2 regions of the Kitasatospora sp. NPDC048296 genome follow, and region 2 is predicted to be linked to the other one. Evidence: riboswitches for the same ligand, from Rfam matches in the RefSeq annotation. Region 2 holds a riboswitch; the other holds the start of a gene.
What was found. Region 2 has a riboswitch for S-adenosylmethionine ahead of ACGF12_RS18090 (aminotransferase class V-fold PLP-dependent enzyme). Riboswitches for the same ligand answer to the same signal wherever they lie in the genome.
Positions count from the first base shown of each region.

Region 1 (5,231 bases), on a different contig from region 2:
AAGGGGGCGGCGCTGACCGGGTTCCTGCGGGAGCGGGGGGCGCGGTCGGTGCTCTTCGCGGGGGACGACCTGGGGGACGTGGCGGCCTTCGCGGCGGTGGAGGAGCTGCGCGGGCAGGGGGTGGCGGGGCTGCTGGTGTGCGCCGGCGCGGTGGGGGACGCGCCGGTGCGCGAACTCGCCGACCGGGCGGATGTGGTGGTCGACGGGCCCGAGGGTGTGGTGGAGCTGTTGGGTGCTTTGGGGGAGGCGGTCAGAGGGCGTTGAGCTGGTCGAGGAACCACTGCTGCGGGGGGAGCGCGGTGGCCGCGGCGGCGAGGCGCTTGGTGCGGTCGGCGCGCTCCTCCGGGCTCATGGTGAGGCCGGTGTGCAGGGCCTCGGCGGTGGCGATGACGTCGTAGGGGTTGACGGTGAGGGCGTCGTCCTTGAGTTCGGCGTGGGCGCCGGCCTCGCGGGAGAGGACGAGGGCGCAGCCGCTGTCGGAGACGACCGGTACTTCCTTGGCGACCAGGTTCATGCCGTCCCGGATGGGGTTGACGAGGGCGACGTCGGCCAGGCGGTAGGCGGCGAGGGAGCGCGGGAAGTCGTCGTTGACGTGCAGGATCAGGGGTTGCCAGGTGGGGGTGGCGAATTCGGCGTTGATGGCGTCGGCGAGCTGTCGCACCGACGCCGTGTAGTCGCGGTATTCGGCCAGGTCGGTGCGGGAGGGGTAGGCGAAGGCGATGTGCACCACCCGGTCGTGCCACTCGGGGTGGGTGCGGAGCAGGTGCCGGTAGGCCTGGAGGCCGCGGACGATGTTCTTGCTCAGCTCGGTGCGGTCGACCCGGACGATGGTGCGGCGGTCGCCGACGGAGGTGCGGAGGGCGGCGAGGCGTTCGTCCACGTCGGGGCGGTGGGCGCGTTCGCGGAGGAAGTCGGCGTCGGCGCCCAGGGCGTGGACGCCGAGGTGGGTGGTGCGGCCGAGGTGGGTGACGGTCATCGCGTCGTGGTCGACGGTGGCGCCGAGTTGGTCCTCGCAGCAGGCGGCGAAGGCGCGGGCCCAGCGTTCGGTGAGGAAGCCGGCCCGGTCGGCGCCGAGGATGCCGGTGAGGACGGCGCGGGCGACGTCGTCGGGGAGCATCCGGTAGTACTCGGGCGGGGCCCAGGGGGTGTGGGAGAAGTGGCCGATCCGCAGGTCGGGGCGGGCCGCGCGGAGCAGGGCCGGGGCCAGGGAGAGGTGGTAGTCCTGGACGAGGACCGCGGCGTTCGGTGCGGCTTCGGCGGCAAGCGCCTCGGCGAAGGCCGTGTTGTAGGCCTGGTAGGCGGCCCATTCGGTGCGGAAGCCCGCGTCGAAGGAGGGTGCGGTGGGGGTCGCGTAGAGCAGGTGGTGGACGAACCAGAGGGTGGAGTTGGCGACGCCGTTGTAGGCGTGGGCGAAGGTCTCCGGGTCGATGTCCAGCATCCGTACGGCCTGGCCGCCGACGTCGTGGCCGGCCAGGTCGAGGCGGCCGTCGGGGGCTTCTGCCGCGGCTCGGCGGTCGGCGTCGCCGAGGGCGGCGCACACCCAGACGGCGTTCGGGTCGTCGATCGCGGAGAGGCCGGAGACGAGGCCTCCGCCGCCGCGGCGCAGGGTCAGCGTGCCGTCGTCGGCGGCGCTGAACGACACCGGTCCCCGATTGGAGGCCACCAAAACGGGGGCGGTGCCGGTCGCGCTCGAACGTTCGGTCGTGAGATCGCCCATGGTTGGGATGTTGCCGGGGGCCTGGGTCGGCAAACGTTTCAATGGCGGGCCGCGTATTCGGGCACGGTGTGCATCGGGGGGCGTTCCAGGGCGGTCACCGGGTGGCTGTGGGCGGTGAAGGCGCGGGTTTCCGGGTCGCGGCTGAACTGGGTGAGGTGGGGGTGGACCAGGTCGGCGGAGGCCTTGAGGCGGTGGGTGCGGTCGAGGCGTTCCAGGGCGGTGCGGTAGATGGTGGCGGCCATCCGGCCGAGGGCCTGGCCGTCCTGGTGGCGGTGGTGTCGGACGCCGACGTCCACCTGGGCCAGGGCGTCCAGGCCGACCAGCTCCAACGCGTCGACCAGGAGGCCGAGTTCGACGCCGTAGCCGGTGGGGAAGGGCAGTCGTTCGAGCAGTGAGCGGCGGGCCGCGTACTCGCCGCCGAGGGGCTGGACGAAACCGGCGAGTTCCGGCCAGTGGAGGTTGAGCAGGGGGCGGGCGACGAGTTCGGTGACCCGGCCGCCGCCGGCGGGGACGATCGCGCCGGACTCCGTTTCGAGGGGGCGGTCGTACATGGCCTTGACCAGCTGGATGTCGGGTTCGGTGAGCAGGGGGCCGAGGATGCCGGAGACGAAGGCGGGGTCGAACTCGCGCAGGTCGGCGTCGACGAAGCAGACGATGTCGCCGTGGGTGACCAGCAGCGAGCGCCAGAGCACCTCGCCCTTGCCGGGGACGGCGGGCAGCCGGGGCAGGATGGCGTCCCGTTGTTCCACCCGGGCGCCGGCCTCGGCGGCGACGGTGGCGGTGGCGTCGGTGGAGCCGGAGTCGAGTACGACCAGTTCGTCGACCAGAGGAAGCCGGTCCATCAGTTCGCGCCGGACGGTGCGGACGATGTCGCCGACGGTGGCCTCCTCGTCGAGCGCGGGGAGGACGACGCTGACGGTCTGCCGGGTGCGCCGCTTGGCCTCCAGCAGGGTGTGAACCGGCCGGTCGGCCGCGCTCCACGAGCGGCGGTGCAGCCAGGACGCCGCCTGCGGGAGGAGTGCGGGGGTCGGTTCGGCGGGCACGGTGAATCTCCTCGGCGAGGTCGGGTGGAACGGGCCATCTCGCGTGACGGACGGTCCCTTTCAGGGTGGACGCCTTCGGATACAGTCTTCGTACAGCGGTCGGACCTTCGCACGCCGGGGTCGCCGCTGAACCACAACTTCACAAGCTCATCCAGAGGGACTGAGGGAACGGCCCGTTGACGTCCCGGCAACCTTCTCGCTCGGCTGTTCACAGGCCCCGGCGGGACAGGTGCCAATTCCGGCCTGTGGCGCGACCGCGCCACGGGGAAGATGAGGAGAGAGGCCTCCGCCATCATGGCTATCGACACTGCCGCACCCTCCCCCAGCCTTCGGCCGGGGGGACCCCCACCGGTTGACCTCGGCCCCGCCGCCGCCCTGTCCTGTCGGGAGTGCGGCACCCGCTTCCCGCTCGGCCCCAGCTTCGCCTGCCTGGAGTGCTTCGGGCCGCTGGAGATCGCGTACGAGTTCGGGAGCGAGCGCGCCGAGGAGCTGCGCAAGCGGATCGAGGCCGGTCCGGCGTCCATCTGGCGTTACGCGCCGCTGCTGCCGGTGCCGGCCGACGTGGCGTCCAAGCCGAACCTGAACCCGGGGTGGACCCCGCTGGTGAAGGCGGACAACCTGGGCCGGGAGCTCGGGTTCACCGCTCCGCTGCACGTGAAGGACGACTCCGGGAACCCGACGCACTCCTTCAAGGACCGGGTGGTGGCCTGCGCCATCGAGGCGGCGCGGGCGTTCGGGTACACCACGCTGTCCTGCTCCTCGACCGGCAACCTGGCAGGCGCGGTGGGCGCGGCGGCGGCCCGGGCCGGGTTCCGGTCCTGCGTCTTCATCCCGCACGACCTGGAGCAGGGCAAGGTCGTGATGGCCGGGGTGTACGGCGGCGAGCTGGTGGGCATCGAGGGCAACTACGACGACGTGAACCGCTTCTGCTCGGAGCTGATCGGGGACCCGGCCGGCGAGGGCTGGGGTTTCGTGAACGTCAACCTGCGTCCGTACTACGGCGAGGGCTCCAAGACGCTGGCGTACGAGATCTGCGAGCAGCTCGGCTGGCGGCTGCCGGAGCAGATCGTCATCCCGATCGCCTCGGGCTCGCAGCTGACGAAGATCGACAAGGGGCTGCAGGAGCTGATCAAGCTCGGCCTGGTGGAGGACCGGCCGTACCGGATCTTCGGCGCCCAGGCCGAGGGCTGCTCGCCGGTGTCGGCCGCGTTCAAGGCGGGCCGGGACGTGATCAAGCCGGTCAAGCCGGACACCATCGCCAAGTCGCTGGCGATCGGCAACCCGGCGGACGGCCCGTACGTGCTGGACATCGCCCGTCGGACCGGCGGGGCGGTCGAGGACGTCACGGACGAAGAGGTCGTGGCGGCGATCCGGCTGCTGGCCCGGACCGAGGGGATCTTCGCGGAGACCGCGGGCGGGGTGACCGTCGGCGTGCTGAAGAAGCTGGTCGAGACCGGTCAGCTGGACCCGGCCAGGGAGACCGTCGCGATCAACACCGGTGACGGCCTGAAGACGCTGGACGCCGTCTCCGACGCCGGGATGACCGCCGTCATCCGCCCGACGCTGGAGTCCTTCCGCTCCGCCGGTCTCGCGTCCGCCTGAACCACCCCCACCCCCCGCTAGGAGAGCCATGAGCGCCAAAGTCCGCATCCCGACCATCCTGCGCACCTACACCGGCGGCGCGGCCGAGGTGACCGCCGAGGGGGCCAGCCTGGCCGAGGTCATCGCCGACCTGGAGCAGAACCACGCGGGCATTTCCGCCCGGATCCTGGACGACACCGGGAAGCTGCGCCGTTTCGTCAACGTGTACGTGAACGACGACGACGTGCGGTTCGCCGAGGGCCTGGCGACCGAGATCAAGGACGGCGCGAACGTCTCGATCATCCCGGCGGTGGCCGGCGGCTGCTGAGCCGTCGCATCCCGCTTCCCGGCCGCCCGTACGTACGGAATTCGACTCTCCGTATGTGCGGGCGACCGCTGGCATTTCGGCGGGAATATTTCCGGGTCAAGTCGGAGTAGAGTGTGGCTCTGCTGGGAACGGGGCTTCCCTTCCGGCTCGCGCGGTGCTTGGCCGGAGGTCGTCCGGTCACTGAGACCGGCTCGCGTCCCGGGCCGTGAAACATGTCAGGCGGATGTCAGAATTCCTGCGAGGGTTTGGGTAATTCGTCCGCTATGTCCGGCATGAAATGCCGATTTCACCCTGGTTTGTTCGTCCTTGTCTCTTGACGGGGCTATGGAATTCCTGGCGGTTGGCCCTGTTGCAGAGGGCGTCGGTCCGGATACATTCAGCGGCGGTCGGCGTAATCGACCGCCCATCGGAAGCCGTTCGGCTTTCTGTGCGGAGGATTGCGGCGTGCACGGCTGCGCCCAGGGGGGGTTCCCCGGGCCGGCCTTCAACCAGACCCGGGCCCGCGACCTGCGGGCACGTGAAGGGCCAGCACAGCACTAGGGGAGTTCGGAATGGCTCAGGG
Region 1 is NZ_JBICZB010000033.1:55,881-61,111, forward strand. Features, by position in the region: gene otsB (trehalose-phosphatase) at 1-264, shown strand, start outside; gene ACGF12_RS20710 (trehalose-6-phosphate synthase) at 251-1,717, opposite strand; gene ACGF12_RS20715 (glucosyl-3-phosphoglycerate synthase) at 1,756-2,760, opposite strand; SAM riboswitch class I at 2,905-3,037, shown strand; gene thrC (threonine synthase) at 3,055-4,362, shown strand; gene ACGF12_RS20725 (MoaD/ThiS family protein) at 4,391-4,669, shown strand; gene ACGF12_RS20730 (cold-shock protein) at 5,221-5,231, shown strand, end outside.
Region 1: it holds a riboswitch for S-adenosylmethionine, as region 2 does, so the genes downstream of both, thrC (threonine synthase) here and ACGF12_RS18090 (aminotransferase class V-fold PLP-dependent enzyme) in region 2, are expected to answer to the same signal.

Region 2 (5,231 bases):
GTAGGGCTCAGCCCTCGCGACGCCCCCTGTCGATCTGCACAGTCGCCACACAACGGCCGCCCTCGTTGCGGTAGTTCCAGGCCGCGCCGTCCGTGACCAGCTCGCGGACGGCGGTCAGGAAGCGCTCGACGTGCTCGTCCGGGGTCCCGGCGCCGAAGCTCACCCGGATCGCGTTCAGGCTTCGCTCGCCCGGCAGCGAGGGCTCGGGCGCCCCGCACTCGGACGGGGGGACGTCCTCGTCGCCGAGCAGGGTGCGCACCAGCGGGTGCGCGCAGAACAGCCCGTCGCGCACCCCGATGCCGTACTCGGCGGACAGCGCGGCCGAGAAGTGCGAGCTGTTCCAGCCCCGCACGACGAAGGACAGCACGCCCACCCGGGCCGAGCCCGCCCCGAACAGGTTCAGCACCTTGACCTGCGGGATCTCCGCCAGCCCCGCCGTCAGCCGCTCGACCAGCTGCCGCTCCCGGGCCTCCAGCGCGTCGAAGCCGGCCTCGGTCAGCGCCCGGCAGGCCGAGGCGATCGCGTAGGCGCCGATGACGTTCGGCGAACCGGCCTCGTGCCGGGCCGGGCCGGTGTGCCACTGGACGGCCACCGAGCCGTCCACCTCCCGCGCCACCGTCCGGGTCGCCCCGCCGCCGGCCAGGTACGGCCGGGCCGCGTCCAGCCAGTCGGAGCGCCCGGCCAGCACCCCGGCGCCGAACGGCGCGTACAGCTTGTGGCCGGAGAAGGCGATCCAGTCGACGTCCAGCTCGCGCACCGAGACCCGGTGGTGCGGGGCCAGCTGGGCGGCGTCCAGCACCACCCGGGCGCCGCGCCGGTGCGCGGTCCCGGTCAGCTCGGCGACCGGCCACAGCTCGCCGGTCACATTGGAGGCACCGGTGACGCACAGCAGCTTCGGGCCCTCGGGCGCCGCGTCCAGTGCGGCGTCCAGTGCGGCCACCGCCTCGGCCCGCGAGCGCGGCGCCCGCAGGTAGCTGACCTCCAGCCCGGCGTGCGCCCAGGGCAGCAGCGAGGCGTGGTGCTCGGTCTCGAAGGCGAACACCCGGGTGCCGGCCGGCACGGCGGCGGCCAGCAGGTTGAGCGAGTCGGTGGTGGCGCGGGTGAAGACCACCTGGTCGCCCTCGCGCAGGTCGAGGAACTCGGCCACGGTCCGGCGGCTCTGCTCGAACAGGTCGGTGGAGAGCTGGGAGAGGTACCCGGCGCCGCGGTGCACGCTGCCGTAGTACGGCGCGTAGGCGGCGACGTCGTCCCACACCCGCTGGAGCGCCGGCGCGCTGGCGGCGTAGTCGAGCGCCGCGTAGCCGACCTTCTCGCCGCTGGCCAGCGGGACCTGGACGTCGTGGCCCAGGACGGCGAGCGGCGCGCAGATTTCGGTGGAGAGAGACATGAGGATGCACTCCTTCAGGGATGAGGGACCCCGGGAGTGCTAGTCGTCGGGCGTCCGCGCTTGTCGCACGGACGGCTTGCCGAGCGACCCGGTCCTCACCCAGGGCACCCCGCCACGGACGGAGGGTTGCCGGACAGCAAGCTGGGGCTTGACGCTGTCACTCATGACCTGGCCAAGACTCTAGGTTGGGCCCGCTGAGTGGTCAAACAGGCATCCACCATCCGGACGGTGCCTTCGCCCGCTCGCCTCCGGGGCACTCCAATCCGGCGCCGACGCTCGTCACTCCGGCGCTCGTACCCCTCCTTCGCCCGCTCGCCTCCGGGGCGCTCCAATCCGGCGCCGACGCTCGTCACTCCGGCGCTCGTACCTCGCTTGTCGCTCCTCAACTTTCGGCACCGGCGCGCCCCTTCGGCTCGGGGCGTGTGCTCGGGGCGTGTGCTCGGGGCGTGCGAAGGGCCCGCACCGGCGAACCGGTACGGGCCCTCGACTTCCGCCTCGGCTACCGGCTGGTGGCGTCCGCCCAGCGCCGCAGCAGGTCCCGCGCGGCGCCCGAGTCGATCGCCTCCGCCGCCCGCGCCATGCCCGCGGCGAGCTGCTCCGTCAGCGGCGCGTCGCCCAGGTCGAGCGCCACCAGCGCCGCCGCGGTGTTCAGCAGCACGGCGTCCCGCACCGGCCCGTGCTCTCCGGCCAGCAGCCTGCGCGCGACCTCGGCGTTGTAGGCGGCGTCCGCCCCGCGCAGCGCCTCGATGCCGACCAGCTCGATGCCGACGTCCCGCGGGTCGAAGGAGGTCTCGGTGACCACCCCGTCGCGCACCAGCCACACCTGCGAGGTGGTGGTGATGGTCAGTTCGTCCAGCCCGTCGTCGCCGCGGAACACCAGCGCGGTCGCCCCGCGCCCGGCGAGCACCCCGGCGATCAGCCCGGCGAGCCGGGTGTCGAAGCAGCCGATCGCGTGCGAGGTGACCTTGGCCGGGTTGGTCAGCGGGCCGAGGATGTTGAAGGCGGTCGGCACCCCGAGGTCGCGCCGCGCGGTGGCGGCGTGCCGCATCGAGGGGTGGAACTTCGCCGCGAAGCAGAAGGTGAGCCCGACCTCCTCGGCCACCTCGGCCACCCGGCGGGCCGACAGGTCCAGCGCCACCCCGAGCTTCTCCAGCACGTCCGAGGAGCCGCTGGCGGAGGAGGCCGACCGGTTGCCGTGCTTGACCACCTTGGCCCCGGCGGCCGCCGCGACGATCGCCGACATGGTGGAGATGTTGACGGTCTTCGCCCGGTCCCCGCCGGTGCCGACGATGTCCACCGCCGGGCCGGGGATGTTCAGCGGCTCGGCGTGCTCGTACATCGCGTCGACCAGACCGGCGATCTCGTCGACCGACTCGCCCTTGGCCCGCAGCGCCACCATGAACCCGGCCACCTGGACGGGGGACGCCTCGCCGCTCATGATCCGGTCCATCGCCCACGCGGTGGACGAGCGGTCGAGGTCCTCCCCCTTCAACAGTGCCGCCAGGAGGTCCGGCCAGGTGCGGACCACCTGCGCGGGGTCGCTACCGCCGTTCGCAGGGTTCACGTTCACCATGGCTGACTCCAGCTGTCGTGGGTTCCCCTGTACCGGGGAGGTCCGTACGGATGGAGCCAGCCTATCGAGCGGTGGGGTTCCTACGGCGGTGTCTTCTCTAGTACTGAGACAACCCCGCTCAACGCGTGACCGGGGCCCGCTTCGCCAGTCGCGCCCGCAGCAGGGTGGCGACCGCCCCGGCCAGCGCGACCGGGTCCACCGGGCGGGAGATCGCGGCATCGGCCCTGCTCCAGGCGGCCAGCCAGGAGTCCTGCGGCCGGCCGATCAGCACCAGCACCGGCGGGCAGCCGTAGATCTCGTCCTTGAGCTGGCGCCCGAGGCCGAGCCCGCCGGCCGGCACCGCCTCGCCGTCCAGGATGCAGAGGTCGATGCCGCCCTTCTCCAGCGCCTTGAGCACCGCGGGGGTGGTCGCGCACTCCAGGTAGGACAGCTCCGGAAGATCCTCGGCGGGTCGACGGCCGAGCGCCGTCAGCACCTGCTCGCGGGTGTTGCGGTCGTCGCTGTAGACGAGGACGGTGAGCGTCTCGTCGGTCGTGTACGCCATGGACCCTGCTCCCTCAAGTGTGATCCGGACCACGTTCACCTGATCCGGATGCTACTCCCGTTTCCCCCCGTCCCGGGTCCCCCTCGCGCACGTTCCCGCTCAAGCCGCCGCGCCCACGGCTCACCCACCCGGAGGACGACCCGTCACCCGGACCCGCCGAGACCACCCGGACGGCCGATGCGGCACCCTGTCCCCTACAACCCGACGCTGCGCCGACCGTGCAACGACGCGCCGGGCAAGGGGGTCGCGGGCCTCGCCTAGGAACCGTCAGAAAAGGGACACGCCGCTGCTCGGCCCCCGCCCGGACACCCCGTCGACGGCCAAGCGGGCATACCGCACGCACCGGACACTCCGAGGGACACCCCCCGACGTGAAGACGGAATAAGGGACCGACATAATGTCCGTCGTGGCGACAGCAACAGCAGTAGAAACCGGGCACGCGCACGGATCGGTCAACCGACCGAACATGGTCAGCGTCGGAACGATCGTCTGGCTCAGTTCCGAGTTGATGTTCTTCGCGGCCCTCTTCGCGATGTACTTCACGCTCCGCTCCGTCAAGGGAGCCGAGTTCTGGACCGAGAAGGCGCACGCCCTCAACGTGCCGTTCTCCTCGGTCAACACGACCATCCTGGTGCTCTCCTCGCTGACCTGTCAGCTCGGTGTGTTCGCCGCCGAGCGCGGGGACGTGAAGAAGCTCCGCATGTGGTTCATCATCACGTTCATGATGGGCGCGATCTTCATCGGCGGCCAGGTCTTCGAGTACACCGAGCTGGTCAAGAAGGACGGCCTCTCGCTGTCCTCCGACCCGTACGGCACGGTGTTCTACCTGACCACCGGCTTCCACGGGCTGCACGTGACGGGTGGTCTGATCGCCTTCCTGCTGGTCCTGGGACGGACGTACGCAGCCAAGCGCTTCACGCACGAGCAGGCCACCGCCGCGATCGTCGTGTCGTACTACTGGCACTTCGTCGACGTCGTGTGGATCGGCCTGTTCGCGACCATCTACCTGATCAAGTAACCAGCTGATCAGGTCGCTGGCCACCGGCTGCGGCCCCCGCCCTCATCGGCGACGGGCCGCTTCTGCCGGTGCCGACGCTCCCACCGACCGACCGCGCGCGCAGCCTTGGAACAGGCAGCCTCGTGCCGGCCAGACCGGCAGCCGGGTGCACCCACCAGTCGACCAGATCCTGACACCGGGGTTATTCCGTGAAAAAGCTCTCCGCACGACGGCGCCACCCATTGGCGGCGCTGGTCGTCCTACTTCTCGCCCTGGCGGCAACCGGGGGGCTGTACGCCGCGTTCGCGCCCGCCGACAAGGCGCAGGCCGACGTCGCCGCGCAGTCGCTCGCGATCGATGAGGGCAAGAAGCTCTTCGCCGTGGGCTGCTCCTCCTGCCACGGCCTGAACGGCCAGGGCGGCAGCGAGGGTCCGAGCCTGGTCGGCGTGGGCTCCGCCGCTGTCGACTTCCAGGTCGGCACCGGCCGCATGCCGGCCCAGCAGCCCGGCGCCCAGGTGCCGCGCAAGAAGAACATCTACACGCAGGCCGAGATCGACCAGCTCGCCGCCTTCGTCGCCTCCCTCGGCCCCGGCCCGGTGACGCCGGAGGAGAAGCAGTACACCTCGACCGACCCCGAGGACATCTCCAAGGGTGGCGAGCTGTTCCGCACCAACTGCGCCCAGTGCCACAACTTCGCCGGCCAGGGCGGTGCCCTGACCAAGGGCAAGTA
Region 2 is NZ_JBICZB010000027.1:11,381-16,611, forward strand. Features, by position in the region: gene ACGF12_RS18085 (Lrp/AsnC ligand binding domain-containing protein) at 1-4, shown strand, start outside; gene ACGF12_RS18090 (aminotransferase class V-fold PLP-dependent enzyme) at 8-1,387, opposite strand; SAM riboswitch class IV at 1,439-1,556, opposite strand; gene trpD (anthranilate phosphoribosyltransferase) at 1,887-2,960, opposite strand; gene ACGF12_RS18100 (hypothetical protein) at 3,079-3,504, opposite strand; gene ACGF12_RS18105 (heme-copper oxidase subunit III) at 3,902-4,522, shown strand; gene ACGF12_RS18110 (c-type cytochrome) at 4,711-5,231, shown strand, end outside.